4 regions of the Vibrio sp. TAP-3B genome follow, and region 4 is predicted to be linked to each of the others. Evidence: predicted binding sites of a transcription regulator. Region 4 holds the regulator's gene; each other region holds the start of a gene.
The links. Region 4 encodes CRP, which controls carbon source genes, mostly activating them, when cyclic AMP is high. Its sites were predicted from a motif close to TGTGANNNNNNTCACA; they were not measured.

Region 1: the regulator CRP is predicted to act here: its motif matches at 5,586-5,601, upstream of pyrG (CTP synthase).
Region 2: the regulator CRP is predicted to act here: its motif matches at 3,367-3,382, upstream of AC3D28_RS07915 (NupC/NupG family nucleoside CNT transporter).
Region 3: the regulator CRP is predicted to act here: its motif matches at 5,892-5,907, upstream of gltB (glutamate synthase large subunit).

Annotation. Positions count from the first base shown of each region.
Region 1 is NZ_CM173495.1:1,831,698-1,839,678, reverse strand. Features, by position in the region: gene barA (two-component sensor histidine kinase BarA) at 1-496, opposite strand, end outside; gene rlmD (23S rRNA (uracil(1939)-C(5))-methyltransferase RlmD) at 689-2,008, shown strand; gene relA (GTP diphosphokinase) at 2,134-4,353, shown strand; gene mazG (nucleoside triphosphate pyrophosphohydrolase) at 4,677-5,468, shown strand; gene pyrG (CTP synthase) at 5,686-7,326, shown strand; gene eno (phosphopyruvate hydratase) at 7,405-7,981, shown strand, end outside.
Region 2 is NZ_CM173495.1:1,683,404-1,691,384, forward strand. Features, by position in the region: gene deoA (thymidine phosphorylase) at 1-486, opposite strand, end outside; gene deoC (deoxyribose-phosphate aldolase) at 583-1,359, opposite strand; gene AC3D28_RS07915 (NupC/NupG family nucleoside CNT transporter) at 1,939-3,222, opposite strand; gene AC3D28_RS07920 (TatD family hydrolase) at 3,430-4,200, opposite strand; gene AC3D28_RS07925 (DUF5363 family protein) at 4,187-4,384, opposite strand; gene prfC (peptide chain release factor 3) at 4,481-6,070, opposite strand; gene rimI (ribosomal protein S18-alanine N-acetyltransferase) at 6,191-6,646, opposite strand; gene AC3D28_RS07940 (DNA polymerase III subunit psi) at 6,702-7,112, opposite strand; gene AC3D28_RS07945 (GNAT family N-acetyltransferase) at 7,443-7,946, opposite strand; gene ubiT (ubiquinone anaerobic biosynthesis accessory factor UbiT) at 7,930-7,981, opposite strand, start outside.
Region 3 is NZ_CM173495.1:2,952,599-2,960,579, reverse strand. Features, by position in the region: gene AC3D28_RS14010 (DUF3293 domain-containing protein) at 1-391, opposite strand, end outside; gene arcA (two-component system response regulator ArcA) at 754-1,470, shown strand; gene AC3D28_RS14000 (hypothetical protein) at 1,538-1,990, opposite strand; gene arcB (aerobic respiration two-component sensor histidine kinase ArcB) at 1,992-4,343, opposite strand; gene mnmL (tRNA modification radical SAM protein MnmL/YtqA) at 4,654-5,613, opposite strand; gene gltB (glutamate synthase large subunit) at 6,165-7,981, shown strand, end outside.
Region 4 is NZ_CM173495.1:2,117,779-2,125,759, reverse strand. Features, by position in the region: gene astD (succinylglutamate-semialdehyde dehydrogenase) at 1-1,009, shown strand, start outside; gene AC3D28_RS10020 (2-oxoadipate dioxygenase/decarboxylase family protein) at 1,259-2,050, shown strand; gene crp (cAMP-activated global transcriptional regulator CRP) at 2,196-2,828, opposite strand; gene AC3D28_RS10010 (phosphoribulokinase) at 3,068-3,937, opposite strand; gene AC3D28_RS10005 (YheU family protein) at 4,062-4,274, opposite strand; gene AC3D28_RS10000 (hydrolase) at 4,309-5,340, opposite strand; gene AC3D28_RS09995 (TIGR02444 family protein) at 5,428-5,916, opposite strand; gene AC3D28_RS09990 (ABC transporter ATP-binding protein) at 5,913-7,832, opposite strand.

The sequences.
Region 1 (7,981 bases), 290 kb from region 4:
ACGAGAGATCTAACTCAACTGCGATATAACCAATCGCTTTTGTGCCTTGACTCTTACTTGATAGCTCAGATAAATAGTGGCCTTCGGATAAGATAGGTACGCGTAATATCAGTGAGTTGTCATAGATTTCCGAATTGCCCAATTGTGGGATCGGTTTCCCTTTAGGAAACATCAAGGTTTCAAAATTAGGATGGAAATTAGAAGTAACAAAGAGTTCATGATATTCGTCAAACACTGCAATACTGCGTACCAGTTTGGAGTTTTTACGATGTGCGTAACTGATCAAGCGACGCACGGTTTCACGGCTTTCTGAAAGCAGATGAGTTTCACTGGCAATCGCAAGCGGTTCAATGATGCTATTACCTGTGGTGATAACTTGTTTCTCAAGGTCTTGGTAGCGGTTAAACGAGAAAAAACCGCTCAGTAATAAGCCAATGATGAGAGTGGGAGCGAGAGTCAGCGTAATTACACGTGCTCGTAAGCCATATCTGGTCATGTTATCTAATTACATCGGAGTCGGGATATGGGAAAATAACGCATTATTTCTCAAGTGCACGATAAAGCCTTGAGCAAAGAAGTGACGTCACCGAATAAACGGTAAGCATAATCAAGTCACTCGAATCACACAACGGCTGCAATCAAGAATAGTGAAGCCGTAGGGCAATTAGACATAAATCAGGCACAGAGCATGGCACGTATCTTCCAACCTAAAAAGAAAACCCAACTCAATACTCGTCATCAAGCGGTACAAGTGGAACGTTTAGATCACCACGGGTCAGGTATTGCTTATCTGAAGAATAAGCCGCTATTTATTGATGGCGCCTTGCCGGGTGAAGAAGTCGTCACGCAATTAGTGGAAGAAAAAAGTAAATTTGCTCGTGGTCAACTGATCAAAATCCTTAAGCCTAGTGACGTACGCGTCGAACCTTTCTGTCCGCATTATCACAAGTGTGGGGGATGTGACTTGCAGCACCTAGATTATGATCAACAATTGACGCACAAACAACAAACGTTGCGTCAGCTAATGCGAAAATTCGCTGGCCGTGAGATTGAATTAGATACGCCGATATTAGGTGACTCGTATGCTTATCGTCGACGTGCACGAGTGAGTTTATTTGTCGACAAGAAAACACGACAGTTGCACTTTGGCTTTCGTCAAAAGCAAAGTAAACAAATCGCGCAAGTGACCGATTGTCCGGTATTGGCGCCTGAGTTAAATGTGCTATTGCCTGAGCTTTACTTGGTGCTGAAAGCATTCAACAAACCAGAACAACTTGGTCATATAGAGTTAGTGCTTGGTGATAATGGTCCCTGTATCACGCTACGCCATTTAGGCAAACTAACGAAAGATGAAACTGGTGCCTTAATCGAGTTAGCCGAACGTCATCACGCGTCGCTGTACTTGATGCCAGCAACAGATCAACTCGACCTCGTTGAAGGTGAGGCGCCTTTTTATCAAGAAACGGGGGTAAAGATCCCGTTTTCACCGAATAACTTCATTCAAGTTAATCAAGCGGTGAACCAACAAATGGTCAAACAAGCGGTTGAGTGGTTAGACCCGAAACAAAACGATCGGGTGTTAGATTTATTTTGCGGGTTAGGTAACTTCAGTTTACCAATGGCAAAATTAGTTAAGCATGTTGTCGGTGTTGAAGGGGTAGCAGAGATGGTCGAAAAAGCCGTAAACAATGCATCCTTGAACCACATCAATAACGCGCAGTTTTATCACGCTAATCTTGAGCAAGGTTTTGAAGGTCAAACGTGGGCGATGGAGCAGTTTGATAAAGTTCTGTTAGACCCAGCACGTGCGGGTGCGAGTGGGATCATCGATCAAGTTTCGGAGCTTGGCGCGCGGCGTGTAGTTTATGTTTCTTGTAATCCTGCTACCCTTGCTAGGGACAGCCATAGCCTGATAGCGCAAGGCTACAAATTAACCAAACTAGGCATGTTGGACATGTTCCCTCATACCAGCCATCTAGAATCGATGGCACTGTTTGAAAAGTCCTAATTCCTAGGACGTTGGCCCCTTATTTGTGGTGGGTGGTCATAAAGCCAGTGTTTAAAACGCAGGCAAAAGAACTAACCTGGACGGTGTTAGTCAAACCACACGAATATAATAATTAGGATGATGAGATGGTTGCGGTAAGAAGCGCGCATTTAAACCAAAATGAACAGTTTGAACTCGAACGTTGGGTGGCTAGCCTAGGGCAAGAGAAGAACACAGCTTCACGCTTAATCGAAGTGTATCGAGATTGCCAAACGATGTTGGCTGATCACGATCAAGCGGAGTTGTTGTTGTGGCGTGGGCGAGAAATGATCGAAATACTGGTCACCTTGTCCATGGATAAAGCGACTTTAGTGGCTGCGCAGCTGTTTCCTTTGGTTTCAAGTCGTGCTTTTAACAGAGAAATTCTGGAAGAAAAATACAGCAAAGAAACCATGAAATTAATCGATGGCGTTGAAGAAATGGCGGCGATTGGCCAGCTTAACGTCAACATGGAAGGCAGCGCAGCATCGTCTCAAGTCGACAATGTGCGACGCATGTTGCTTGCGATGGTTGATGATTTCCGCTGCGTGGTTATCAAGCTAGCGGAACGAATTTGCAACCTGATTGAAGTTAAAAAGGCACCGGACGAGGTTCGACGTGCTGCCGCAAAAGAGTGTGCCAACATTTACGCGCCTCTGGCCAACCGTCTTGGTATTGGTCAGCTGAAGTGGGAAATTGAAGATTACGCTTTCCGTTATCAGCAACCAGAGACCTACAAAAAAATTGCCAAACAGCTGTCAGAGCGCCGTATTGTTCGTGAACAGTACATCAAAGACTTTATTGAAGATCTGACTCACGAGATGGAAACCTCAGGCATCAATGCAGAAGTCAGCGGCCGTCCTAAACACATCTACAGCATTTGGCGCAAAATGCAGAAGAAAAGCTTGGCGTTCGACGAGCTGTTTGATGTACGAGCGGTCCGTATCATCGCTGATAAACTGCAAGACTGTTACGCCGCGTTAGGGGTGGTTCATACCAAATACAAGCATTTACCGAGTGAGTTCGACGATTATGTCGCCAACCCCAAGCCCAACGGATACCAATCGATCCACACCGTCATTCTAGGGCCTGAAGGTAAAACCATTGAGATCCAGATTCGTACTAAGCAAATGCATGAAGAGTCCGAGCTCGGTGTAGCCGCGCACTGGAAATATAAAGAGGGGGCAAGCAGCCGTAGTGGTTACGATGAAAAAATCACCTGGCTGCGTAAACTGCTTGATTGGCAAGAAGAAATGTCCGACTCCGGCGAAATGCTGGATGAGCTACGCAGTCAAGTGTTTGATGACCGCGTTTACGCGTTTACGCCGCGCGGTGACGTGGTTGACTTACCAATGGGCGCAACGCCACTCGATTTTGCGTACCATATTCACTCCGAAGTGGGGCATCGTTGTATTGGCGCCAAAGTGGGTGGGCGAATTGTCCCGTTCACTCATAAGCTTCACATGGGCGATCAAGTTGAGATCATAACCTCAAAAGAACCCAACCCTTCACGTGACTGGTTAAATCCATCCTTGGGCTTCGTTCATTCAGGGCGTGCACGCGCGAAAATTAATGCTTGGTTCCGCAAGCAAAGCCGTGAAAAAAACCTTGAGGCTGGCCGTGAGATTCTTGAGCAAGAACTGGCGAAAATTGGCGCAAAGCTAAAAGATGCTGAGCATTACGCACTTAAGCGTTTTAACATTAAAACACCCGATGAGCTCTATGTCGGAGTGGGAAGTGGTGATTTGCGCATCAACCAGATCATTAACCATATCAATGCTTTGGTTAATAAACCGACCGCAGAAGAAGAAGACCAACAAGCGCTAGAGAAACTGCAAGAAGCCGGACACAGAGCGCCAGCACAAAGCCGCCCGAAGAAAGATGCCGTCGTCGTTGAAGGGGTCGATAACCTGATGACCCACCTCGCGCGCTGTTGTCAGCCCATTCCAGGTGACAACATCTGTGGTTACATCACCCAAGGTCGCGGTATCTCCGTTCACCGCAGTGATTGTGAGCAGTTAGAAGAACTTCGTCACCACGCGCCAGAGCGTATTATCGATACCGTCTGGGGGAGTGGCTTCGTCGGTTCATACATCCTCACCGTACGGGTCGAAGCGATGGAGCGTAGCGGTCTACTGAAAGACATCACCACACTATTTGCCAACGAAAAAATAAAAGTCACCAGTATGAAAAATCGTGTCGATTATCGTCGTCAGCTTGCCGTCATGGACTTTGACCTAGAGATGACCAATATTGAGGTGCTGTCTCGGGTATCGAAGCGTGTTGAGCAGATTAAGGATGTGGTGACTGTGAAACGCCTCGGCTAAAACTCTCGTCATAGTTATCGTTGTAGCGTTGTTGACTGCACGCACTCGCTCCATCACATGGTAAACCATGCTCAGGAGTCTCGTTTGTTTGTCGCCTAGCTACAGCTTCAACTATTTAGAGAGTTACGCATACATCGCATTAGGCTTTCTAACTGCGCTGGTTTCACTTGTTTCCGGAATGCTTGCTCAGGAGTCGCGCAACTTGTTGGCTTGTCAAAGTAACAATTCCTTAGTGAAAGCTGCTGAGAAAATATAATGTAGAAGGTGAGTGGTTTTGACTACTCACCTTTTTCTTTAGATAGAAAGGTTTAAAGGAACAGAAAATGAGTCATCCAATTGAACAATTAGAACAAATTATGGCGAAGTTGCGTGACCCAGAAAGCGGTTGCCCTTGGGACTTAAACCAAACCTTTGACACCATCGTTCCGCACACCATCGAAGAAACTTACGAAGTGGTGGATGCGATTCAAAACCGTGATTGGCCGAACTTACAAGAAGAGTTGGGGGATTTGTTGTTTCAGGTGATTTTTTACAGCCAGATGGCGAAAGAGCAGGAACTGTTTGAATTCACTGATGTGGTTGAAACCGTGAACGAAAAGTTGACTCGTCGCCATCCGCATGTTTTTTCAGGTGTTGAGTTTGAATCGGACGAGGAAATTAACGCCAACTGGGAAGCCGAAAAAGCAAAAGAAAAAGCGCAGGTAGGCAAAGCGGAAGAAAGTATCCTAGACTCAATACCAAACTCTTTGCCGGCACTTTCTCGTGCTACAAAAATACAGAAAAAATGTGCGAAAGTGGGCTTTGATTGGGATTCTCTTGGGCCTGTGGTGGCAAAGGTTCAAGAGGAAATAGAAGAAGTCATGGAAGAAGCGCTTCAAGTTCAACCTGATGAAGAAAAGGTTGAGTTAGAGTTGGGCGATTTATTATTTGCGACAGTAAATTTAGCCCGCCACCTTGATAAAGATCCAGAAGTCGCATTGGGGAAAGCAAACCTAAAATTTGTTAGGCGTTTCAAGCAGGTTGAAGCCAAGGTTGCGCAGTCTAATAGAACGCTTCCAGATTGTTCGTTATCTGAACTTGACCATTTTTGGGACGAAGTAAAGCAGGAAGAGTAGGGAAGAAATAAAACACCTAGGTGCGGTTATTATTAGATAAGTTTGACTAGAACACTTAAGCGCACTTTGGTTTCTCTTTGTTCACTTTGATTTGAAGCAAAAAATAAAAAATTACAGTGTGATAGATTTCACGTTGTGGCGGTAAGGAGCTTCTGGTATATTTATCTCCCGTCCAGAAGCACTCCATTTCCCTCATTCAACCAATTTCAGGTTAAACATGACGACAAATTACATTTTTGTTACTGGCGGGGTTGTATCCTCTCTAGGTAAAGGTATTGCGGCAGCATCTCTTGCAGCTATTCTTGAAGCTCGTGGTCTTAAAGTGACGATGATGAAGCTTGACCCTTACATCAACGTTGATCCAGGCACAATGAGCCCGACTCAGCACGGTGAAGTGTTTGTAACGGAAGATGGTGCAGAGACAGACCTTGACCTTGGTCACTATGAACGTTTCATTCGCACCAAAATGACCAAGCGTAACAACTTCACAGCAGGTCGTGTTTATGCCGATGTTCTTCGTAAAGAACGTCGCGGTGACTACCTAGGTGCAACGATTCAGGTTATTCCTCATATTACTAACGCGATCAAAGACCGTGTCATTGCTGGCTCTGAAGGCCATGATGTGGCCATCGTCGAAGTCGGTGGCACCGTTGGTGATATCGAATCACTGCCGTTCATGGAAGCGATTCGCCAGCTAGCCGTAGAGCTTGGCCGTGAGCGCGCTATGTTCATGCACCTTACTCTCGTTCCTTACCTAGCCGCTGCGGGCGAAGTGAAAACAAAACCGACGCAACACTCGGTAAAAGAATTGCTATCTATTGGTATTCAACCAGATATCCTAGTTTGCCGAAGCGATCGTGTTATCCCTGCTAACGAACGTAAAAAAATCGCACTATTCTGTAACGTTTCAGAAAAAGCGGTTATCTCAATGAAGGACGTGGATTCAATCTACAAGATCCCGCAATTAATTAAGTCTCAGGGGCTTGATGATCTCGTTTGTACACGCTTTGGTATTACGGCACCAGAAGCCAACCTTGCTGAGTGGGAACAGGTCATCTACGAAGAAGCGAACCCAATAGGTGAAGTCACCATTGGGATGGTGGGTAAGTACACTGAGTTACCAGATGCATATAAGTCTGTAAATGAAGCGCTTAAACACGCTGGCTTGAAAAACCGTCTGAGCGTCACAATTAAGTATGTAGATTCACAAGATATTGAAACAAAAGGCGTTGAGCTTCTAGATGGCTTAGACGCAATTCTAGTGCCAGGTGGCTTTGGCGATCGCGGTATCGAAGGTAAAATCCGTGCAGCACAATACGCACGTGAAAACAAAGTGCCTTATCTAGGAATTTGTTTGGGTATGCAAGTAGCCCTGATTGAATACGCGCGCAACGTCGCGGGTATGGAAGGTGCACATTCAACCGAATTTAACAAAGAAACCAAGTACCCTGTGGTAGGTTTGATCACAGAGTGGGTAGACGAGACGGGTAGCGTAGAAGAGCGCACTGAAAAGTCCGACCTTGGAGGGACGATGCGTCTTGGGTCACAGCTGTGTCACCTAGAAAAGGGGACGAAAGCTCGTGAACTATATGGTAGTGCGACGATCCACGAACGTCACCGTCATCGTTACGAAGTGAATAACGTTCTGCGTCCGAAAATCGAGAAAGCAGGTCTGAAAGTGTCAGGCCTGTCTGCGGACAAGAAATTAGTGGAAATGATTGAGAACCCAGACCACCCATGGTTTGTAGCGGCTCAGTTCCATCCCGAATTCACATCGACGCCTCGTGATGGTCACCCATTGTTTGCCGGTTTCGTTAAGGCTGCGGGCCAAAACGCACGCGGCGAATTCGAGAAGTAAAAGGATACGGGTGGCGGCGAAGGTTGTGCTGCTGCCCTTTAAAATTGACATTTATATTTGAAACGAGAGGAAACATTAATGTCTAAGATCGTTAAAGTTCTAGGTCGTGAAATCATCGACTCACGTGGTAACCCTACCGTAGAAGCTGAAGTACACCTAGAAGGCGGTTTCGTAGGTATGGCGGCAGCACCATCTGGCGCATCTACAGGTTCTCGCGAAGCTCTTGAGCTGCGTGACGGTGACAAAACACGTTTCCTAGGTAAAGGTGTTCTTAAAGCTGTTGAAGCTGTAAATGGCCCAATCGCTGAAGCTCTAGTTGGTAAAGACGCGAAAGACCAAGCTGCCATCGACGCAGTAATGATTGAACTCGACGGTACTGAAAACAAATCTAAATTCGGTGCTAACGCTATCCTAGCGGTTTCTCTAGCAAACGCTAAAGCGGCTGCAGCTGCGAAAGGCATGCCTCTATACGAGCACGTTGCTGAACTTAACGGCACTCCAGGCCAGTTCTCTATGCCTCTACCAATGATGAATATCATCAACGGTGGTGAGCACGCAGACAACAACGTTGACATCCAAGAGTTCATGATCCAACCAGTTGGTGCTAAGACGCTTAAAGAAGGTCTACGTATCGGTGCTGAAGTATTCCACAACC
Region 2 (7,981 bases), 430 kb from region 4:
TGGCGCTAGATCACCCGTTTGACCGATGATCGCCACACCAGCGTCTTTGGTTACTTGACCAAAAATGTCGTTAGTTGGTGTGATGTTATAGCCTGGAATAGACTCCAACTTGTCGAGCGTGCCACCAGTGTGACCAAGGCCACGGCCAGAGATCATAGGCACGAAACCACCGCATGCAGCCACCATAGGACCCAGCATCAGCGAAGTGACGTCACCCACACCACCAGTAGAATGCTTGTCGACAATGGGACCACCGAAGTTCATGTGACTCCAGTCGATAACCATGCCAGAGTCGCGCATTGCACACGTCAGCGCGATACGCTCATCCATGGTCATTTCATTAAAGAAAATCGTCATAGCAAACGCCGCGATCTGACCTTCAGATACCGTGTTATTTGCTACGCCTTGAATAAAGAAGTTGATTTCGTCTGCGGTAAGTTCTTCGCCGTCACGTTTTTTACGAATGATTTCTTGTGGTAAATACATTAGTGCCTCCCACGCCTTAGCAAGCGATGGTTTAAGTAGAATAGAAGAGGTGGGTAGCACCCACTTAGGTGCTACCGCTCAGACGTATAGTTGGAATTAGTACGCTGCTGGATCAGCAGTTTCGTCTGTCACTTCTAATGTATTTAGCAGGTTTGTTAGCAGGCTAGACGCACCAAAGCGGTAATGACGAGCATCAACCCAGTTGTCACCGAGAATTTCGTCAGCCATTGCAAGGTATGCTGCCGCATCTTCAGCAGTACGCACACCACCAGCAGGTTTGAAACCAACCGTTTCAGCAACACCCATGTCACGAATCACTTCAAGCATCATGCGTGCGTATTCTGGCGTGGCGTTGACTGGCACTTTACCAGTTGAAGTTTTGATGAAGTCAGCACCTGCTTCAATACAGATTTGAGATGCTTTCTTGATTAGTGCTTCTTCTTTTAGCTCACCAGTTTCAATGATGACTTTCAGAAGAATATCACCACAAGCCTCTTTACATTGCTTAACCAGTTCGAAGCCGACTTTCTCATCACCCGCCATTAGCGCGCGGTATGGGAACACGACGTCAACTTCGTCCGCACCGTAAGCAATCGCCGCTTTTGTTTCAGCAACAGCGATTTCGATGTCGTCGTTACCGTGTGGGAAGTTGGTAACGGTTGCAATGCGAACCTCTGGCGTTCCTTGCTCACGAAGTGTCTTCTTAGCAATAGGAATAAAGCGAGGGTAAATACAGATTGCAGCGGTGTTGCCTACTGCGGTTTTCGCGTCATGACAGAGTGAGATCACTTTTGTGTCAGTGTCGTCATCATTCAGCGTGGTTAGATCCATAAGTTTAAGTGCACGTAGTGCTGCTGCTTTTAAATCGCTCATTTCTATCTCCGATCAATATTCAAAAAATTCACTATTCAGCCTTACATCACGTCTCTAACTATAATCCACCAGTCGAGACAATGTGAGTAAAGGGCTAAACAGTCTATTAATGAACGGACTTGGTTCCCTGAAGACTCGGCATATACAGCGAAAATATCATATACCAATTGCTATCCTTGTCACCGCACAGTACCTGTTTGGCTTATGGCACTACAATCTATGATTGCGGTGTCTTACATATCACATCACACAGCAAAACGCTTACTAGATCTGATATTGATGGGCAATTCATTCGCCCATCGATTATGTAATATTCATTGCGTGATTAAGCATCAGCCTTAACCACTATTCTGTGATTACTACATTATAGAGTTTCACCGCAAAACTGCAGCACTATATGGAGCGCAAACGGTTTGTATCTCAAAATTTCCAAGCCTCTTTTATATCGACTGATTGACCCCCATTTATCGGACTCAATTATCGAAAAAATTTAGCTTTAAAAACAAAAAATGCCCCGCAGCAATTTCTTGCTACAGGGCATGATGTAAACGGCGTCTATATATTAAGAACCGATTCTAATTAAAATGCTGCAAGGCTTAGGCAGAAGCCTGCAATTGTCGCTGCCATTAAGTTAGACAACGTACCTGCAAGAACGGCTTTAATACCCATACGAGCAATGTCACTACGACGGTTAGGTGCAAGGCTACCTAGACCACCAAGTAGGATCGCGATAGAAGAAAGGTTCGCGAAGCCACATAGTGCAAATGAGATGATAGCGGTCGTCTTCTCAGACATTACTTCACCAGTTGCCGCAACGACTTGAGCATTCTCACCTAAGTATGGTACGAAGTTCAGGTAAGCAACGAACTCGTTTACTACGATTTTCTGACCGATAAATGAACCCGCGGTTACCGCTTCAGCCCATGGAACACCGATTAGGAATGCGAGTGGAGAGAATGCGTAACCTAGGATGAGTTCTAGTGTTAGTTCTGGCATACCGAACCAACCACCGATGCCACCTAGCATACCGTTGATCAATGCGATTAGACCAACGAACGCGATTAGCATTGCACCAACGTTTAGCGCAAGTTGCAGACCAGAAGCCGCTCCTCCCGCTGCTGCGTCAATGACGTTAACCGGTTTGTCGTCGCCACCGTCCATCGCTTCTTCGATGTTTTCATGAGGCTGATCAGTCTCAGGATGAAGAATTTTAGCGAACAGTAGACCACCAGGTGCTGCCATGAATGACGCGGCAACTAGGTACTCGAGAGGTACCCCCATTGATGCGTAACCAGCCAATACACCACCAGCAACAGAAGCCAGACCACCACACATTACCGCAAACAGCTCTGATTGAGTCATTTTTGGAACGAACGGACGAACCACCAGAGGTGCTTCAGTTTGACCGACGAAAATGTTAGCGGCAGCTGACATTGATTCTGCACGAGAAGTGCCCAACGCTTTTTGTAGTGCACCACCAAGAATCTTGATAACCCACTGCATCGCGCCGATATAGTACAGAACTGAAATCAGTGCAGAGAAGAAGATCAGTGTAGGAAGAACACGGAATGCGAAGATGAAGCCACCGCCACCGAATACTTCGAACATCTTGTCAGAAACAAGACCACCGAACAGGAATGATGAACCATCGTTACCATAGTTGATAACGTTAGAAACACCAGAAGAGAAACCGTTTAGTAGATCACGGCCCCAAGGTACATAAAGAACAAATGCACCTAATACGAATTGGATAGCGAATGCGCCAGCCACGGTTCTTAGATTGATAGCTTTTCGGTTATTAGAAAATGCAAATGCAATAGCAATAAGCACTACCATACCGACTAGGCTCATAAACAGGCTCATAGTTTATGACTTCCTTATAAGTTATTTATTGGCGTGTTACAAAATGGAGCTATAAAGCAGGAGCAATTATACTCATGCGGAATCAATTAAAATAATGCTAGCCTCACATTTTCCTATAAGATCTATCATTGATTCAATCGTCTTTGTGAGTCACGTCACAACAAGCAAGTAAGCGTTTTTAATTTCAAACAGGATTTTTAGATTTTATTAACATATAGAGAATGCAACGTTACTATTTTCCCACAGCTGGCAAGCAATCGAATGTCTTTCTCCACTATGCAACTCTACGAGCTCATTAAAAACGTGAACGAGTTGTGCCGGGTGATTCGCCTCCCCTTGATGCCCAAGTATAGGCATATCTGGTGCATCGGTTTCGATTACCATGTGTTCGAGTGGTAATTTTTGAATTGCGTCGCGTGTTTTCTTCGCTCTTGGGTAGGTGATGGTTCCTCCTACACCGATAAAAAAACCTAATTTGACCCACTCCATTGCTTGCTGATAACTCCCAGAGAAAGCATGTAGCACACCGCCTCGAGGGAGCTTCGCCGCTTTAACCATTTGGATAAGGCGATTGTGCGCTTTTCGGCTATGTAAAATAACAGGGAGTTCGAAGCGTCTAGCCAACTCAAATTGAACTTCAAGTGCCTTTTCTTGCAACTGTGGGTCAACATCAATGCCAAAGTCTAGTCCACACTCTCCTATTGCCACGCACTGGGAAGCATTTTGTTTTAGATAATGTTCCAATTCAGCAAAGTGTTGTTCAACGTTATCTTCAAGAAAATACGGATGAAACCCAAGAGCGTAATACAAATTGGCGTGTTGCTCTGCCAAGGTTTGAATGCGAGCCCAGTTTTGAGGTCCCACTGAAGGAATCAGAATTCTTGCCACGCCTTGCGTTTGAGCAATCTGAAGCTGATGCGTAAAGTCTCCTTGGAATACATCAAAGTCAAAGTGACAATGGGTATCAAAGAGCTTCATCTTGAGGCTTTTTATCTGTACTGGCAGGCTGAGAATCAGAAGATGGCAGGGCTTCACTGTTCTCTTCATTTTGATGGGCAGGGTCTTTTCGATACGGAACGCAGCTGCGTTTTTGATCGGGGGTTAGCCCCATCTCCTTGCACCAGTCGTCGTAACGCTTCAATCCTCGTTTAAACCAGTTCATATCTCATCCTCATATAAAAACGCCCTTGGCTAAGTTTATAGCCAAGGGCGTTTTAAAATCTAGTTTGCGTTAAAGCTTACCCAAACCGCTTTTTGATTAGTGCTCACGCGTCGCACGGAAATCAATATCAGGGAAACGCTCTTTCGCCAAGTTTAAGTTCACCATTGTTGGCGCAATATACGTTAGGTTATCGCCCCCATCTAACGCTAGGTTAGCTTGATTTTTACGCTGGAAATCATCCAATTTCTTCGCATCATCACATTCTACCCAGCGAGCAGTAGCCACGTTTACACTTTCGTAAACGCCTTCTACATTGTATTCAGACTTCAGACGCGCAACAACGACATCAAACTGAAGCACACCAACCGCACCAACGATCAGATCGTTGTTTTGTAGTGGACGGAATACCTGTACCGCACCTTCTTCAGATAGCTGAACCAGACCTTTCAGTAGCTGCTTCTGCTTCAATGGATCTTTCAGACGAATACGACGGAACAATTCCGGTGCGAAATTGGGAATGCCAGAGAACTTCAGTGACTCACCTTGCGTGAAGGTATCACCAATCTGGATAGTGCCGTGGTTATGTAAACCGATGATGTCACCTGCATAAGCGTGTTCTGCACGTGAACGGTCACCCGCCATAAAGGTGACTGCATCAGAAATACTCACTTGCTTGCCAAGACGAACGTGGTTCATCTTCATGCCTTGCGTGTAGGTCCCCGAGACAATCCGCATGAATGCGATACGGTCACGGTGTTTCGGATCCATATTCGCTTGGATCTTGAAAACAAAACCAGAGAACTTTTCTTCTGTCGCTTCGACTTCACGCTCAACCGCTTGACGCGTTTTCGGCGCTGGCGCCCACTCCGTCAAGCCATCCAGCATGTGATCCACACCAAAGTTACCTAATGCAGTACCGAAGTAAACCGGCGTTAAGTCACCCGTTAAAAACATTTCCAAATCAAATTCAGGACATGCTCCCATGACGAGTTCTATCTCTTCGCGAACGCTTGCCGCCAGATCCGTACCAACCTGCTCACCCAACTCTGGGTTGTCTAGACCTTTAATGATGCGAACTTCTTGGATCTCATGACCGTGACCAGACTCGTATAGGATCGTTTCATCACGGTGAATGTGATAAACCCCTTTAAATTCCTTACCACAGCCGATTGGCCATGTGATAGGCGCACACATCATGCCCAGTTCGTTTTCGACTTCGTCCAGTACTTCCATTGGATCACGAACGTCACGGTCAAGTTTGTTCATAAAGGTCACAATTGGCGTGTCACGCAGACGGGTCACTTCCATCAGCTTACGGGTACGATCCTCGACACCTTTCGCTGCATCGATAACCATCAAACACGAGTCGACTGCCGTCAGAGTACGGTATGTATCTTCCGAGAAGTCTTCGTGTCCAGGAGTATCCAATAAGTTTACCAGGCAATCATTGTAAGGGAACTGCATCACAGACGTGGTTACCGAGATACCCCGTTCCTTTTCCATTTCCATCCAGTCTGATTTTGCGTGCTGTGCATTACCACGGCCTTTAACCGTACCTGCTTTTTGAATCGCGTTTCCGAATAAAAGGACTTTTTCAGTAATGGTGGTTTTACCCGCATCCGGGTGAGAAATAATAGCGAACGTTCTACGTTTAGACACTTCGCTTAGAAAAGGTGTATTTGACATGAGACTGGTCTTCTTTGATGTCTGAATGCTTGCTCGAAATGCAAACACGCTTTTTAGATTCAATATTGCGCGGTATTCTCGCTTATTATTGCCTCAGGGGCAACTTCCCGAGCCATGCGCCTAGTAAAAGAAAAAGTAACTCATAATGATCGCATCTTCTTTTCCACTTCCCGTTTTCGCTGGGTAATAATTATAGCGTCGGTCCACTTCATTAAATCCGGCTTGCTCATAGATATAGATGGCAGCTTGGTTACTTTCTCTCACTTCCAGCCATATGCTCTCAGCTTTCGCCTGTTCGCATTGGTTTAGAAACGCATCCAACAGCTTTTGACCATAGCCTTTGCCTTGGTGTTGAGGCGCTATCGAAATGTTCAGTAATGTTACTTCACCAACAATATTCTGAGCATAGAAATAGCCCAACACCTCGTCCTTAGCAATCATGACATGATGGCACGCACCACGGCTTGATAAGTCACGAATTAAAGACTCGGCCCACGGGTGAGAATGCGCTTGCTGCTCGATTAGCCAAACTTGATCTAAGTGCTCCGCACGCATTGGCATTATTTCAATTGTCATTATTTACCTAAATATTTATGTGTAATACCAATTGCAGTAAAACGGGGAGCAATGGTTATTTGCTCGGATTATTATAAGAACAAATCTGTTGCCAAAGTGCGCGCTTTTGTGGGTTGTTGCCATCTATCTCTTTCAGTAATGGCGACGTTAGTCGTTTGGCATTGAGAAGAGTGGTTGCTTCGCACCCAGCAAACCACACCCACTCCAACTCATGTTTATCAAGGAGCGAAAGGCGTTCTGGTTCAAGATGCATTGCTTGGTCAAGCGTTAACTTCATACTCTTGAGGATTTTTTCAAACAAGATGACTGTCTCATTCTCAGGGCATACCGGAGAAACCAGCAGAAGCTTGCAAGAACTTGGTAAATCGACATTAGGCGCTTGATAACCAATCAGTCTATCAGGGTGAACCAACTCCCACGTGCTGATCCCCATTTCGTGTAAATATTGTTTCTCGTTAATTGACATTTTCCGTCACCTTTTTGAACAAGGCATCCTATCAAATAATCGCAATTATACCTAAAGGACTATCAAGATAGGGATAAATAGCATTATGACGTTAATGGGCTTGCTCACCAACGCCCTCCCTTAAAAACTTGGCAGCCTCTGGGTTTATAACAAGCAAAACTAAAACGTATTGAGATAACTTACTGTTATGAGGAAAACAAAAAGATCAACATGATAGGAGTAAACAAAGAAGTAAAAATAGGAAGGTAAAAACGACAAATTAGGCTAATTTTTGTATAAACCAAATCAAATAACAGCTCAATAGCCCGCTAAAAAGGCGGGCTATATTATTTACAATTCAGAAAATTCAGGGGCGTATTCAATACGACCAGAACGTCCTGCACATTGACCTTCGACCAACTCAGCGATACGAAATGCACCTTTAGGTGCGTCCCAAGCACATTCGAACCCCATTTCTTCACAAGGTTTAAACCCTTGGCGCGCATAATAGCTCGGACTTCCCAACACCACACACACTGGGTAACCAAAATCACGCAGTGATTCGAAACCTTCTTTGATCAATTCAGCGGCAATACCTTGTCGACGGTAATCTTGATGTACTGCCAATGGTGCTAGTCCTTGCCATGACAAATCTTCACCATTTAAAGTCACGGGGCTGAATAAAGCATGACCGATCACCTCTCCCTCATCGGTACATGCCACCAAAGAAAGTGTGAATTTGCTATTTTCACGCAAACGCATAACTAGATCGGCTTCAGCTTGCGTAGGAAAGGTGTGTTTCAATAAGCGGTCAATGGTAAGAATGTCCGCAGGGGCTTCAGTTCGAATAAGCATTCGCTACTCCGGTTGGTTGTGCAGGCGCTTGGATC
Region 3 (7,981 bases), 830 kb from region 4:
TTATTGAGCCTAACTTGTGCATTAATTTGGGCTCAGAACAAGCAATTAGGTACAGTTCGTCATCAATAACATAATAAATCGCGTTTTGTTGAAAGCAATTCGCCAATCCAACCGCTGACTCCGGCGTGAGTTCTGCCGCAAAACTCTCTTCGTACCATGTAAAGCTGCGATTGCCGACCGTCACACGTGTGTAGTTCACATGTTGGAGCTGCTTTTCTAATGCTTGATTACTTATGCAGTTATCTTCTTTTGACCGCAAAATACTGTATGGGTTCCAAGCAGTTATCACTGCATAGCTCGAAGTGCTCCATTCTGCCTTAAAATCAAATAAAGCCTCCGAATAAGCATTCCATAACGATGCATCTATGTTTGTATTACTTTTTTCTACCATAACTCTTAAACGATTAATAACAGTTACATTTCATCAATTGATGTAAATCAACAAACTGAATGGAATTAACATTTGAGCATTGTTAGCATGCTGTTAACAATATAAAATCCGCTCCATACCCTAGGGTGTTTACTTTTCAGGCCCCCGTCAAAGGTAGGAAGTGAAAAGTAAACAAGCCCTTTAGAATAAACGTCGCCACTGGATACTGGTGAACCGGCAAAACTCCATGGAAGGCGGATAGCTGAAAGAAGTGTTTTTTTGATCAACTTGATTTATTATCAAAATCACATTACCTGTATGTTATATTTTTGCCTAGAATTTATTCTATTAGCACAATTTTGTCACAAATTTAGGTACCGCCAATGCAAACCCCGCAGATTCTTATCGTTGAAGATGAGCAAGTAACTCGTAACACTCTTAAGAGTATTTTTGAAGCAGAGGGATACGCTGTTTTTGAAGCCAGTGACGGTGAAGAGATGCACCAAGTGTTGTCTGACAACTCAGTCAACTTGGTTATTATGGACATTAACCTTCCAGGCAAGAATGGCCTCTTGTTGGCGCGTGAACTGCGCGAACAAGCGAACGTGGCTCTGATGTTCCTGACAGGGCGTGACAATGAGGTCGACAAGATCCTTGGTCTAGAGATTGGTGCTGATGACTACATCACGAAACCATTCAACCCACGTGAGCTAACTATTCGTGCGCGTAACTTGCTAAGCCGCTCGATGAGCTCTAATGCTGTACAAGAAGAAAAGCGCTCAGTAGAAAAATACGAATTCAATGGTTGGGTACTGGACATCAACAGCCGATCTCTTGTGAGCCCGTCAGGTGATAGCTACAAGCTTCCTCGTTCTGAATTTCGTGCTCTGCTGCACTTCTGCGAAAACCCGGGGAAAATTCAGACTCGTGCCGATCTGCTTAAGAAGATGACAGGCCGTGAGCTGAAACCACACGACCGTACTGTCGACGTAACTATCCGTCGTATTCGTAAACATTTCGAATCTGTATCAGGCACACCAGAAATCATCGCGACCATTCACGGTGAAGGTTACCGCTTCTGTGGCGATCTAGAAGATTAATTGACTCGCATACACGAAGGGCTTGCTCAATGAGCAAGCCCTTTTGTTTATTTACCTTGGCAGTAAGCTAGTAAACCTTATTTATCTTCACGTATTTTTCCACTAGCCAACGCTGCTTTCCTGCATCATCTAAAAGAACGGCGATATCAACAAATTTCTCTGCGTCTGCGTCAATTTCAGACGTGAACGCCACTTCCCATTGATTCTCACTGTGGGTGCGAGTCTCTAATGATTCTCCGCTCACCAGCCACTTTACATCACCTTGCTTAATAACGAGCGCTTCAGCGGTAAGGTTAGCTGGTAGCTGTTGGTTCCCCTCAAGGTAAAGCGCTCCCTGAATACTTTGTTCTTGAGCCTCACCGACTGCTGGCATTAGGTTCACCCAAAGGTTGCTCTTAAGTTCAATATTTACTTGGTTAATCGTAATCTGGCTATTTTGTTGCCAATTCACGTTAGGAATGGAACTACAGCCTGCTATCAAAAAAGCCATAACCAAGACCATTGGTGCAATTATTTTCATGTTATTTCCTTTGTTCCAACCAACATTTGAGTACTTGAATATCGTTCTGGTATTCATTTTTAATCTCTTCAACCCAATCTGAAATATTTTCCCACCACGCTGGCATCTCTGGAGACTGAGCCTTTTGCGCAACACTTTGGATACGCTTTAGACCAATCGAACCAGCCGCTCCTTTAATTTTATGCGCTTCAGAAACAACGCCATCTTTATCTTTGGCCATCATGTTTGAGTCTAGGACTTCAATATAATCGGGCATCATGTCTTCAAACATTTTAATGCTCTCATAAACTGGCTTCGCGCCAACGATGTCTACGTACGACTCTAACATATCCAGATCAAGCAAATGTGTCTCAATCACTGGAGATGGCGTCGCCTCTTTCGCCACGCCTGAAGCCAAGATTGGCTCAGTTTGGTCGACTTTATGGGCGAAAAACTTATTAATTACCGACTGAATAGCATTGACCGCGAGCGGCTTACTAATCGCATCATCCATGCCACTATCCAAATATTCACGGCGGTCTTTCATCACATTCGCCGTTAATGCGACTAATGGTGGTAAGTTGTCATAGTGTTCAAGATAGTACTTCGCAACATCAAAACCTGTCATATCTGGCAGCTGGATATCTAACAGTACTAAATCATATTTTTCTGGCACAAAATTAACCAGCGCCTCCTTACCCGTCATCGCCACTGTCACCGAGTGACCTAAGCTCTCAAGTAAAGATTTCGCCACGGTAACGTTCAGCTCAATATCCTCAACCATAAAAATGTTTAAATGGAGACTCTCTCGTTGCGCAGCTATCACGGGTTCCTCTAATTCGACAACTGGCACATGAATCGACACCGTAAAAGTACTACCAAATCCTTCTTCACTGACGACCGTTATATCCCCATCCATCATATTCATTAGCTGCTTTGATACTGCCAGACCGATCCCCGTGCCAACAGCATGAAGGTTATCTTTGCCCGACTTGACCTGATAATACATCGCGAAGATTTTATCGAGTTCCTCTTCAGGAATACCAATGCCCGTGTCTTCAACTTCCATCACTATGGTCGCAAATTCATCTTCAACTTCAGCGCTAACTGTCATCACAACGCCACCTTCTTTGGTGAATTTCATCGCATTACTGACTAAGTTCCAGATTACCTGACGTAAACGAGTAGCATCGACTTCAATGGCTTTTGGTAATTCACTCAGACGCTCTAAGTCAAAGCGAAGTCCCTTTTGTTGTGCCATCAGCGCCGATATGCTTTCAATTTCGGCAACGAAGTCTTCAAAGTTCAATGGCGCTGGTAGCAACTCCAACTTACGACGGTCAAATTTATCCATATCGATAATATCGTTAAAGATGTTACCCAACGTAATAGCACTCACATTGATGGTTTGCATGTGCTTGCGCTGCTCTTTTGTTAATGGGCTATCGAGAAGCATTCGGCTTAAACCCACAATCCCATTAAGCGGGGTACGAAGTTCATGACTAATGGTAGAAATAAAGGTGGTTTTGTCACGGCTGGCCTTTTCCAACGATTCTTGATGACGCTTACGCTCAGTAATGTCACGACCGAAGCCAACAAGACCCAAGTGTCGGCCATCTTTGCTATAAAATGGAACCTTGCGCAACTCAAAGTAATGTTTACGACCATCTGGATATTCTAGCCATTGCTCATAAGTGATGGCTTGATTATCAGCAAAGACTTTTTGGTCGGTATTAACGATGCTTTCAGCGATTTCTTTGCTATAAACATCCCATGGGCTTAAACCGACTAACTGGTGCTCTTTCTTACCAGTTAACTCTTCCATTGCACGGTTACATCCCGAGAACACGCCATCAGCATTGCGGTAGTAAATTAAGTCGGGTGAAGCATCAATAAATGAACGTAATAAAGCTGTGCGCTCAGCCAGCTCCAATTGGGTTCGCTCACGCTGAAAGACCTCATTTTCGAGATCTTGCATTGCTTCTTCACGGGCGGCTTGGGCTTTAATGCGCTCTTCAATTTCTTGATTAAGCTTTTCGATATTCTGTTGCAGTTGGTAATTTAGCTCCTGGTCGCGTGAGCGCATGTCTTTGAGCTTAGACACCAGCTTAGTCAAACGTTGACGTGACTCCTCTAATTGATCAACAACAACGGAAAGAAAATACACCGCCCAAGGCGTGATCAACAGACCAAAAAATACCGAACGGACGATATCAATATCATCCACTCGCCCCTTCAATGCCAAAGTAATCCCTACTTGCACCACAACGGCCAACGCCACCAACGCAAGAGCGAGCAAAATAGAAAAACGGACAATCCCCAGCTTGACTAGCAGGTCAACATAATACTGAGCGAGATTTTTCATGGGTTTCATTAACGACTCCATGGTACTGGCTAGACATCGCCCTTTGGTGATGAGAAATGGGCAGGCATATTCGGCCTAAGGCAATTTAGGTCGATTTGATTAGTAACAACGCGCACTACAAGCCGTGCTGACGATAAGAGACCGCAAGCAAAAACACAGGCTCTAGCCAGTTTAACGTGTTTAATACGGCAATTTAAACAACCAGCGATCAACTTAGAGCAAGCGGTCACAAAGCGTTAGCAATATACCTCCAAATACCGTCACTAGGAGAGGACACACTTTCATTTACACACTCTTGCTCTCAACCTTTTCGAACCGATCAGGGATTTATTGAGTGAGCGGCTATTAATTCGGGCTTGGTATAGATAAAAGTATTTCCGGTTAAGCTCCCTTGAGCACCATAAATATTGAGCACGCGCCCGATTTCAGTCATACCTAACCAACGGTTTTCGCACCATAGCGGAGCCAATAATGTTGGTCGACGCGCGGCAGATGATACCCGATGATAAACCACTTCTGGTGGCGTTAGACGAATAAGCTCACTCGCGATTGTGACGTACTCCTCTAACTCAGGTGCTTCTAATTTACCTGCTCGCCACGCTTTTGCCATGGTACTACCTTCTACGATATGTAAGCCATGAAGCTTGATCCCATCGGTTCCTACTTCTAACACTTTTTGTAACGTCTCGATGTTATTGTCACGAGTCTCTTTCGGCAACCCAACAATCAGATGCGTACATACTTTAATGCCTAGCGCACGCGCACGTTTAGTGATCTCAGCGTAACATTCGAAATCATGACCACGATTAATACGCTTAAGTGTGCGGTTGTTTGCGGTTTGCAGGCCAAGCTCAAGCCAGATCTCGTAACCTTGACGGACGTAATTAGACAATAAGTCCAGCACGGCATCAGGCACACAGTCAGGACGAGTCCCCACACATAAGCCAACGATGTCGACCGCTTTAAGTGCTTCTTCATACATATTCTTAAGCACCTGGACCTCAGCATAAGTACTGGTGTAAGCCTGAAAATACGCCAGATACCTCTTCGCTCGGTCGACTTCCCCCGCACGATCTTTCAATTGATCATGAATGCTTTTTACTTGGACTTCTTCATCCGCAAACGAAGCTACGTTACAAAATGTACAGCCACCGCGACCAATCGTTCCATCACGGTTTGGGCAGCTAAACCCGCCGTGTAACGTTAATTTATGTACTTTTTCACCGTATCGGCGTTGAAGATCTTGGCCTAGTGTATTGACCAACTCGTGTAACTGCATAAACCCTCACAATTGCGAACCATAATCAACCTCATTACGGTCATGTAAACAAATTACATCCCTGCAAGAAAAAACAAGCAATATTAATCAATTCAAACAAAACCCAAGTAGGTCAAAATCAATAAACTTGCATAAATACAAACAAAAAGCCGTAAATCTGCGCCAGTGTTAAACATGAAATTGCATAATTAGACGAAAAAATTGGGTTACAACAGCGACTTTTTCGTTGCATTCCAAAGTAACAAAATTGTAGGATACTTACACAACCCTGTGCATTTTGTGATTTTTATTACAAAGCACACAGCGGGATTTGTCGGTGTTATTCCACTCCTACCTATATAAATCACTACAGAGTGGCATTAAATAAAGGGATATCACCAAGGATTGTTTTTCTCGCAATATTTTTCCTGCGAGATACGGAAAGGAATCAAGACTGGTCAACCTAGACTGGTGGCGATAATAAATATAAAGGACAAGACGTAATCAATTTGCTAGGCGGCGTTTGTCTGCCCGGTATTTTTGCGTCGACATTGAATTGGAAGGATGTATCTATGGTAAATAGAGAGCAAAATTCACAGGGTCTATATACTCCTGAACTGGAGCATGACGCTTGTGGAATCGGTTTTGTTGCTCACCTTAAAAACCGTAAATCTCATGACGTAGTGACCCAAGCGTTAGACATGCTGGCACGAATGGAACACCGTGGTGGTCAAGGTTGTGACCCATGCAGCGGTGATGGTGCAGGTATCTTGCTACAAAAACCTCATGAATTCCTATTAGAAGAAGCCGTTAAGCTCGGTATTAAACTGCCTTGTTTCGAAAAGTATGGTGTGGGTGTCGTTCTATTCCCAAAAGATGAATACAAACGCGCACAGTGTCGTGACATTCTAGAGCGTAATGCCAAACGCTTAGATCTTGAAGTGATCGGCTATCGCGTAATGCCAACCGATAACTCGATGATTGGTGCCGATCCACTCAGCACTGAACCTCAGTTTGAGCACGTGTTTATCTCTGGTGGTCCAGGCATCACACCAGAAGAGCTTGAACGAAAACTGTATGTTCTTCGTAACTACACGGTACGGGTTTGTCTAGAAAGCATTTCGAACATTGGTGACGACTTCTACATAAACTCAATGTCATACAAGACATTGGTGTACAAAGGTCAGTTAACGACAGAACAAGTTCCTCAATATTTCTTGGACCTGCAAAACCCAACCATGGTGACTGCGCTGGCACTGGTGCACTCGCGCTTTTCAACCAATACCTTCCCGAAATGGCGCCTTGCACAGCCTTTCCGTTACATCGCTCACAACGGTGAAATCAACACTGTTCGCGGTAACCTGAACTGGATGAAAGCTCGTGAAGCGATTATCGAATCCGATCTGTTCACTCAGGCAGAGATCGACATGCTGCTTCCAATTTGTCAGGAAAACAGTTCAGATTCATCCAACTTCGATATGGCACTTGAGCTCCTAGTTCTCTCTGGTCGCAGCCTGCCACACGCTCTGATGATGATGATCCCGGAAGCATGGCAAGAAAACAAAACTATGGATCCGAAACGCCGTGCATTCTATCAGTACCATGCGAATGTAATGGAACCATGGGATGGCCCAGCATCGGTCTGTTTTACTGACGGTGTTCAAGTCGGTGCGACTCTAGATCGTAATGGCCTTCGCCCTTCTCGCTACACAGTGACCAAAGATAACTTCCTTGTGATGGCATCAGAATCAGGCGTGGTGAACATCAAACCTGAAAACGTAGAATTCCGTGGCCGCCTGCAACCAGGTCGTATTTTCGTGGCGGATCTAGAACAAGGTCGGATCGTTTCTGATGAAGAAGTAAAAGACACCATCGCGACAGCGCAACCTTACGAGAAATGGGTAGAAGAAAATCTACTCAGCCTGAAAAAATTACCAGATGCGAGCAACCAATTCAGCCAACCTAATCCAAAACATCTTTTGTATCGCCAGCAAGCGTTTGGTGTCAGCACCGAAGAAGTGAACGAAATCATCGTTCCAATGGCGAATGACGGCAAAGAACCACTGTCTGCAATGGGTGCCGACTGGCCACTCGCGGTGCTTTCTCACCAATCTCAGCATCTTTCAAACTACTTTAAGCAGCTGTTTGCGCAGGTCACCAACCCGCCGATAGACCCGATCCGTGAGCGCATGGTAATGTCGCTCAACACCTATTTAGGTAAAGATCAAAATCTGCTGGCTGAAACCCCGCTTCACTGTCAAAAGGTAGAGCTGGAATCACCAGTCCTTGCTAACTCTGAACTTGAGAAACTGCGTGCGATCGATAACGAACATCTCCAAGCGAAAACGCTCGATATCGTATTCCAAGCCAGCGAAGAGCAAGGCAAGCT
Region 4 (7,981 bases):
ACCAAATGGTCACATTGTGCCTGCGCTACTAGCGGGTAACACCGTTGTGTTCAAGCCATCCGAGCAAACGCCTTGGACTGGCGAGTTAGCTATGAAACTTTGGGAAGAAGCAGGTCTGCCGAAAGGCGTGATCAACCTTGTCCAAGGTGCGAAAGAAACCGGTATTGCGCTTGCTGATGCGAAAGGCATTGATGGCGTACTGTTCACGGGCAGCGCGAACACGGGGCATGTATTGCACCGTCAATTTGCGGGTCAACCAGACAAGATGTTAGCACTAGAAATGGGTGGTAATAACCCGATGGTGATCTCTGATAAATACGGTGATTTGGATGCCACGGTTTATACCATCATCCAATCAGCGTTTATCAGTGCTGGTCAACGTTGTACGTGTGCTCGTCGTTTGTACGTGCCACTGGGTGAGAAAGGTGATGCGCTCATCACGAAACTGGTTGAAGCGACGAAGAATATTTGCGTAGACCAGCCATTTGCAGAGCCTGCGCCATTTATGGGACCGCAAATTTCCGTTGCCGCAGCCAAGTTCATTCTCGATGCACAAGCGAAGCTACAATCACTTGGTGGTGAAAGCTTGATTGAAGCTAAAGCAGGAGAGGCGGCGTTTGTTTCTCCGGGCATTATTGATGTAACGAACATTGCTGACCTGCCAGATGAAGAGTACTTCGGTCCACTTCTGCAAGTGGTGCGTTACGAAGGGCTAGAAAAAGCCGTAGCACTGGCGAACGACACGCGCTTTGGTCTCTCTGCTGGTTTAGTTTCAACTGACGACCAAGAATGGGAATACTTCGTTGACCATATTCGTGCAGGGATCGTGAACCGTAACCGCCAGCTCACAGGTGCAAGTGGTGATGCGCCATTTGGTGGCCCTGGTGCATCAGGTAACCTACGTCCAAGCGCTTATTACGCAGCAGACTACTGTGCGTACCCGATGGCATCAATGGAAGGTCAAGAGACTATCTTGCCTGCAACATTAAGCCCAGGTGTGGCGCTATAAGTTTTAATAACAGAGTCGCAACCATGTATTGCGGCTCACCTTGCCGGCGAATCATTTAGGTATGGGTTGTAGTGATCGTTGGCAGAACACGGAAAGTGAGCAAAGACTCGGAAAAGCGTGTTGACTGACTGGCATTTACCGTCACAGGTTGATGGCTGTTCGTTCATTATTCTGGACAACTTTTCGTTGTGAACGAGCAGTCAACTTCCGCTTACCTTTTAACTCTACATCTCGTAACAAGGAGTCGTTATGACGCCCGATGTGTTATTTGAATCGCTATGGCAAGATTACATTCAACGTCTTTGCCCTTCTGCTGCGAAAGTACATCAGCTGCTTCAAGAAGATGAGCCTCTGATTAATGATCATATAGCTTTACGTACCTTCAATATTGCGCCTCTTGGTATCGAAACCTTAGCTAAACCATTTGTAGCCATTGGCTACCAGGCATGTGGTGACTACGTTTTTGAAAGTAAAAAATTAGTCGCAAAGCATTACGAGCATCCAGAACCTAAGCAACCCAAAGTGTTTATTAGTGAACTGAAAGTAGAAGAATGTTCAGCTGAGCTGCAAGAGATAGTGAAAAAGCTGGTGGCACAAGTCGATGCAGACAAGCTGAACGATAGCGCATTCTTACATGGTGGACGCTTGTGGGATTTAAGCTTTGCTGACTACCAAACGTTGGCTAAAGAAAGTGAGTACGCATCTTGGTTGGCGGCGCATGGTTACGGCGCAAACCACTTCACGGTGAGCGTTAACCAGCTCAATGAATACGAAGAAGTGAAGCAAGTAAACGATCACTTACGTACGGCCGGATTTACCATTAATGAAAACGGCGGGGAAGTGAAGGGCACTCCTGAGGTGCTGCTAGAACAATCATCGACCATGGCGGATAAAGTGGCGGTTCGCTTTAGCGAAGGCACTGAAATTATCCCTGGTGGCTTTTACGAGTTTGCTAAGCGCTACCCGATGGAAAACGGTGAGCTGTACCCAGGTTTTGTGGCGGCTTCAGCGGACAAAATCTTTGAAAGTACGAATGGCTAACTTTTAGGGTTAACCTTTCGGCTAACCAACTTGCTCATTAGTCTTTTGTTGCTCTGAGCTTAATGTGGTTACAAGACAAATAAAAAGCCACCAATGTCGCCATTGGTGGCTTTTATAATTTTGTTCGCGTCACTCTGGTTTGAGATTAACGAGTACCGTAAACCACGATAGTTTTACCGTGCGCAGAGATTAGGTTCTGCTCTTCTAGCATCTTCAAGATACGACCTACTGTCTCACGAGAACAGCCAACGATTTGACCGATTTCTTGACGAGTGATCTTGATTTGCATGCCGTCTGGGTGAGTCATTGCGTCTGGTTGTTTTGCAAGGTTCAGAAGCGTCTGAGCGATACGACCAGTTACGTCTAGGAACGCTAGGTCACCCACTTTTTGGCTAGTCACTTGAAGACGACGAGCCATCTGCGCAGAAAGACGCATTAGGATGTCTGGGTTTACTTGGATAAGCTGACGGAATTTCTTAAAAGAAATTTCAGCAACTTCACAAGGAGATTTAGCACGAACCCAAGCTGTGCGCTCTTGGTCTTCCTCGAATAGACCAAGTTCACCAATAAAGTCTCCTTGGTTTAGGTAGGAAAGAATCATTTCCTTACCTTCTTCGTCTTTGATAAGAACCGCAACAGAACCTTTAACGATGTAGTACAACGTTTCTGCTTTTTCGCCCGCGTGAATCAGCGTGCTTTTTGATGGGTACTTATGAATATGACAGTGTGAAAGAAACCACTCTAATGTTGGGTCGGTTTGAGGTTTACCTAGAACCATAATATCTCACTTCCTCTGCAGGGTACGCTTGCGCTATCCATATTTTAGCTAAGCCTGAATTAGGTTTACTAGAATAAGAGCACTTTTTATATGCTGCAAGCTATCTTGTGTTTCGGTAAGAAATAGTATCCTTTTTCGAAAACGATTTCTTGATTTTAATCGTGTCATGATTGAGATTTTGTAAGCAAAAGTGTGCACATGATCACGGTGTGAAAAGTAAAGTCTAGCCTGCTACGTTTTTAACCAATTTTTCCTGTTTCTATTAGCTGTTGGAGAATCGGTCTTACGATGAGCTCCATAGCAAAGCTCATTTTACCGCCTGGAACCACGATAGTGTTATGGCGTGACATAAATGAGCCATCAATCATAGCCAGCAGATACGGGAAGTCGACTTTCTTAATCCCGCGTAAGCGAATCACGACAAAACTTTCATCTAAACTTGGAATGCCTTTGGCGTTAAGTGGGTTAGAGGTATCGACCGTTGGCACTCGCTGAAAGTTGATATGGGTACGTGAAAACTGTGGCGTAATGTAGTTGAGATAATCGTCCATCGAACGCACGATGGAGTCCGTAACCGCTTCTCGTGAGTGACCGCGCTCTCGAGTATCGCGGACAAATTTTTGGATCCATTCCAAGTTCACGATCGGCACCATGCCAATCAAAAAATCAACGTGTTGCGATACGTTTACCTCACCATCCACCACGCCACCATGCAGGCCTTCGTAAAACAGCACATCGCTGTTTTCCGGCAGATCTTGCCAGGGGGTAAATGTCCCCGGCATCTGGTTATACGGGACGGCTTCATCAAATGTGTGTAGGTAGCGGCGTACGCTTCCTGTGCCCGCATTGCCGTATTTACGAAAGAACGCCTCCAAACCTGGAAAGTCATTGGCTTGAGGGCCAAAATAGCTGATGTGTCGACCTTGCTCGCGCGCTTTGCGGATCTCGATATCCATTTCGGGGCGAGTAAAGCGGTGGAAGCTGTCACCTTCAACCCATGCGGGTTTGACGTTCATCATATTGAACATCTTACGGAAGGCTTCAGATGTAGTGGTCGTGCCGGCACCGGACGAACCAGTAACCGCTATGATTGGGTGTTTTGCTGACATGACAAACCTTGTCGAAAATTACTTACCTGTAAAGTGCAGTAGGGCGTTACTGCACGGTCGATAACCCACTATAACACGTCACAACGGCTTGTCATTGAGTGGGGGACGGTAAAATGTGAAGGGGCTATGATTTTGCTTTGAGCTGAATATCTACAGTTTCATGCAGTTCAGAGAAGACAATGACGGCTTCACCTTGTGCCAGTTGATGTTTTACTTGTTCGAGTTTGTCTTGTAAAGAAACCTCGACGGTCCCGTAGTCCGTCCCTTCGCGCAGAACGAACTCACGAATGATATTTTCCAATGTCTCAGGCGCGATGTCTTGCCAAGGGATGATCATCAATACCTCATACTTTTTATGATTTAGTTCTATTCTATACCGCGCTCTGTTGTGTCGCAGTAGAAACGTTCTTTTTTATAGTGTGAGCCATAAAGTCTGTAGCAATACTTTCGTAGTATGCCGGCAGTGCTTCTTCTAGCCAAAATTTAGGTTTTAAAACGGAGCCAGACAGAAAGCCGACGTGGCCACCATGGTCAAATAAGCGATAATCGATATTGTCAGGCAGAATAAATTTAGGGATAACCTCATCCGTCATGAACGGGTCGTCTTTGGCGTGAATGATTAAGGTTGGCAGCGTGATCTGTTGTAACTTGCTCAAGCCTGAACATTGGTCGTAATAATCTTGTGCGTCTTTAAAACCGTGCAATGGTGCCGTGATCAAATCATCGAATTCATACAATCGTGTGACACGTTTTATTGAGTTGTAGGACAAAGCCAATTCACCATGTAGCAAAGCGTGTTTTTGCAACGCATTGCGCTTGAGCGAGGATAATAAATAACGACGATAGACCTTCGAAAAACCTTGTTCGATGCGATTAGCACATGCCGCCAAATCCAGCGGTGCAGAGACGATTGTGGCGGCTGTGACAATCGGGTCGTCTCGATATTGCGCAAGGTAATTTACTAACATGTTCCCGCCGAGGGAAATACCAACCGCGATTTTGGGGTTATCAGGAAATCGTTGCTCAAGATGCTCTAAGAAGTAGCGGGCGTCAGTCACTTCACCGGAATGATAGGCGCGAGCTTTCTTGTTTGGCTTGCCGCTACAACCACGAAAATGCATCATCACCGACAGCCAACCAGATTGAGCAAACGCATTCATTAGACCATTGGCGTAAGGGCTATAGAAGCAGCCTTCTAGTCCATGAAACAACACAAAAATCGGCTGTTTTTGCGCAGGTTCTTGGCTTGGGTCCTCGCTCCATGCTAGATCGAGAAAGTCGCCATCGGCTGTATCGAGGGTTTGCCAAATCGGCGTAAATAACGCTTTTTTGCGAATAAAACGTGGTAAAAGCGTTTGAAGATGCGGGTTTTTGATCCCGGCGGCGGCGAAAAATTGTGTCATACCTAACTGCTCTTATGCGGTCCTTCGGTGTCAGTTGAAGAACTTATTAATATAATCCTTTATAAAGATTATAGGTATTCTACAGATTTATGGGCGTTTTGGTGGGTGAATGTTTGGCACCGGCATAGCAAAGGCTGGCTGCAAATGCTCACCACCAAGTTGACGACAGTATCTCAGCGTGAGTGGGTCGCCATCATTTTTGAGTAGTGCAAGTGAGTTAATGCAGTCCACCAAATCCGCTTGTTGCTGCTTTTCTAGTTGCAGTTCAAACTGCAAGGTTTCACGATATAAAGCATCATTGACTTGCGACTTAAGATGGCGGCGTAAGTCGCGAAAAGAGTGCAGTAAAGTTTCGCTTCGACCCAGACAGCTTTGTACTAGAGGCCAGTCTTTTTCTTGGAAAATCAGTTGCTGCTCATCGAGCCATCTGAGCAGCAGGAGTAGGTTCACGTTGCCGTGATAATTGTTCTGTAATGATAAACACGCTTCTTTCACTTCTCGCACCCCATAAAATTGCAGACTGAACTGCCAAAGGTGTTCTAGGGTGAGTGTGTATTCAGCGTGTTGATTACTCATTGATTAAACTCTAACTCCATCTGCTCTAACTCTTCTTGAGCCGACATCCATTCCATTTCAATTTCTTCGAGCTCTGCCTTACTAGAAGCTTGAAGAGCCAGCACTTGGTTAAGTTTAGCTTTATTTTCGGCTTCATACAGTGAGTTATCCGCCAATTGTTGTTCAGCTTCGGCCAGTGCAGCACCTAACTTATCCATTTTCTTTTCTAATTGTGTCAGCCTTTTGCGAATTGGCGCGGTCTGTGTACGAAATTCTGCATCGCGACGTTTTTGCTCTTTTTTCGCTGCCGCGCTGTTGGCGCTATCTTTGGCGGGCTGTGCGGCTTGTGCTTCTTTGCGCTCCGCTTTTTGTTGCTCAGTCAGCCACTTATAGTAGTCGGCCAAATCCCCATCAAATGGGGCGACTTGACGATCATGCACCAAGTATAAATCATCCGTGGTTGCACGCAGCAGGTAACGATCGTGCGATACAATGACCATTGCCCCTTCGAAGGTTTGCAGTGCTAAGGTCAGTGCCTGACGCATGTCCAAATCCAAGTGGTTGGTCGGTTCATCGAGCAGTAATAGGTTTGGTTTTTGCCAAACAATCAACGCTAATACCAAACGGGCTTTTTCACCACCAGAGAACGGCGCCACTTTTTCTAGGGCTTTTTCTCCTTGAAAGCCAAAGCTACCCAAGTAGTCCCGCAGTTGTTGTTCGGTTTGATCAGAAGCGATCTGCATCATGTGTTGCAATGGGGTTTCTTCTGGGTGCAGCGTCTCTAGCTGATGCTGAGCAAAGTAACCAATCTTCACACCTTGAGAGTAGGTGAGATCCCCGCCTTGGGCTCTGAGTTCGCCAGAAAGCAGTTTGATCAGGGTCGATTTACCCGCGCCGTTACGACCAAGCAAGCCAATACGGCTGCCTGGCACCAAGTTCAAGCGGATCTTCTCTAAGATCAGGTTGTCATCGTAACCTGCCGATACTTCATCCATCATCATGATTGGATTGGGTAATGCCGCTGGGGTACGGAACTGGAAGCTAAATGGATTATCAAATTGTGCCGGTAATGCTTTTTCCATACGCTCCAACGCTTTAATACGACTTTGCGCTTGACGAGCTTTTGATGCTTTGTAGCGGAAACGATCGATGTAACTTTGCATGTGCGACATTTGTTTCTGTTGCTTCTCATACATCGCTTGTTGCAGCATCATTTTTTGCGCGCGCTGGTTTTCAAAAGATGAGTAGTTGCCCGTATATTCGTTCAACTGTTGGTTTTCGATATGGATGATGCGTCCCACGATGGGATCAAGGAAGTCGCGGTCGTGCGAGATCAGGAGTAGGGTTCCCGGGTAGTTTTGCAGCCAGCGTTCTAGCCACATTACCGCATCTAAATCCAAGTGGTTGGTTGGTTCGTCGAGTAGCAATAAGTCAGAACGACATAATAGTGCTTGAGCTAAGTTAAGGCGCATACGCCAACCACCGGAGAACTGAGTCAAGCTCCAGCTCATTTGCTCTTGGCTGAAGCCCAAACCATCTAACAATTCTGCTGCGCGAGCGCGAATGCTGTAGCCACCGATGGTTTCAATCTTGCCGTGAATCTCGGCGACCAGTGTACCGTTGTCTTGTGTTTCCGCATCGGCGAGCTGCTTTTCAAGACCGCGATATTCGCGGTCACCATCAATGACGTATTCCAATGCGCTGCGCTCTAGGGCTGGCGTTTCTTGCGCGACCCATGCCAGTTCCCAATGTTGTGGTTGGCTAAATGAACCTGCATCAATCGACAGTTCGTCTTTTAGCAACGCAAAAAGGGTCGATTTACCACAGCCGTTTTTGCCCACAAGGCCGACTTTGTCGCCGGGATGGATGGTGGCAGAAGCTTGATCTAAAAGGGGTTTACCGCCACGCAGTAACTGGATGTCAGAGAAGGTAATCATAAAGTTTTCATTCACTTTGCGCAGTGCGCGTTGCTTGGTTACATAGCGAAGTGGTTTCAATCGTTTTGAAAAGCCACTTGGGTATATATCTAGCGGTGAATAGTAGGGGTATTGGCCGGAAAAGTCGATTGATTCGCTTTAATTGCATT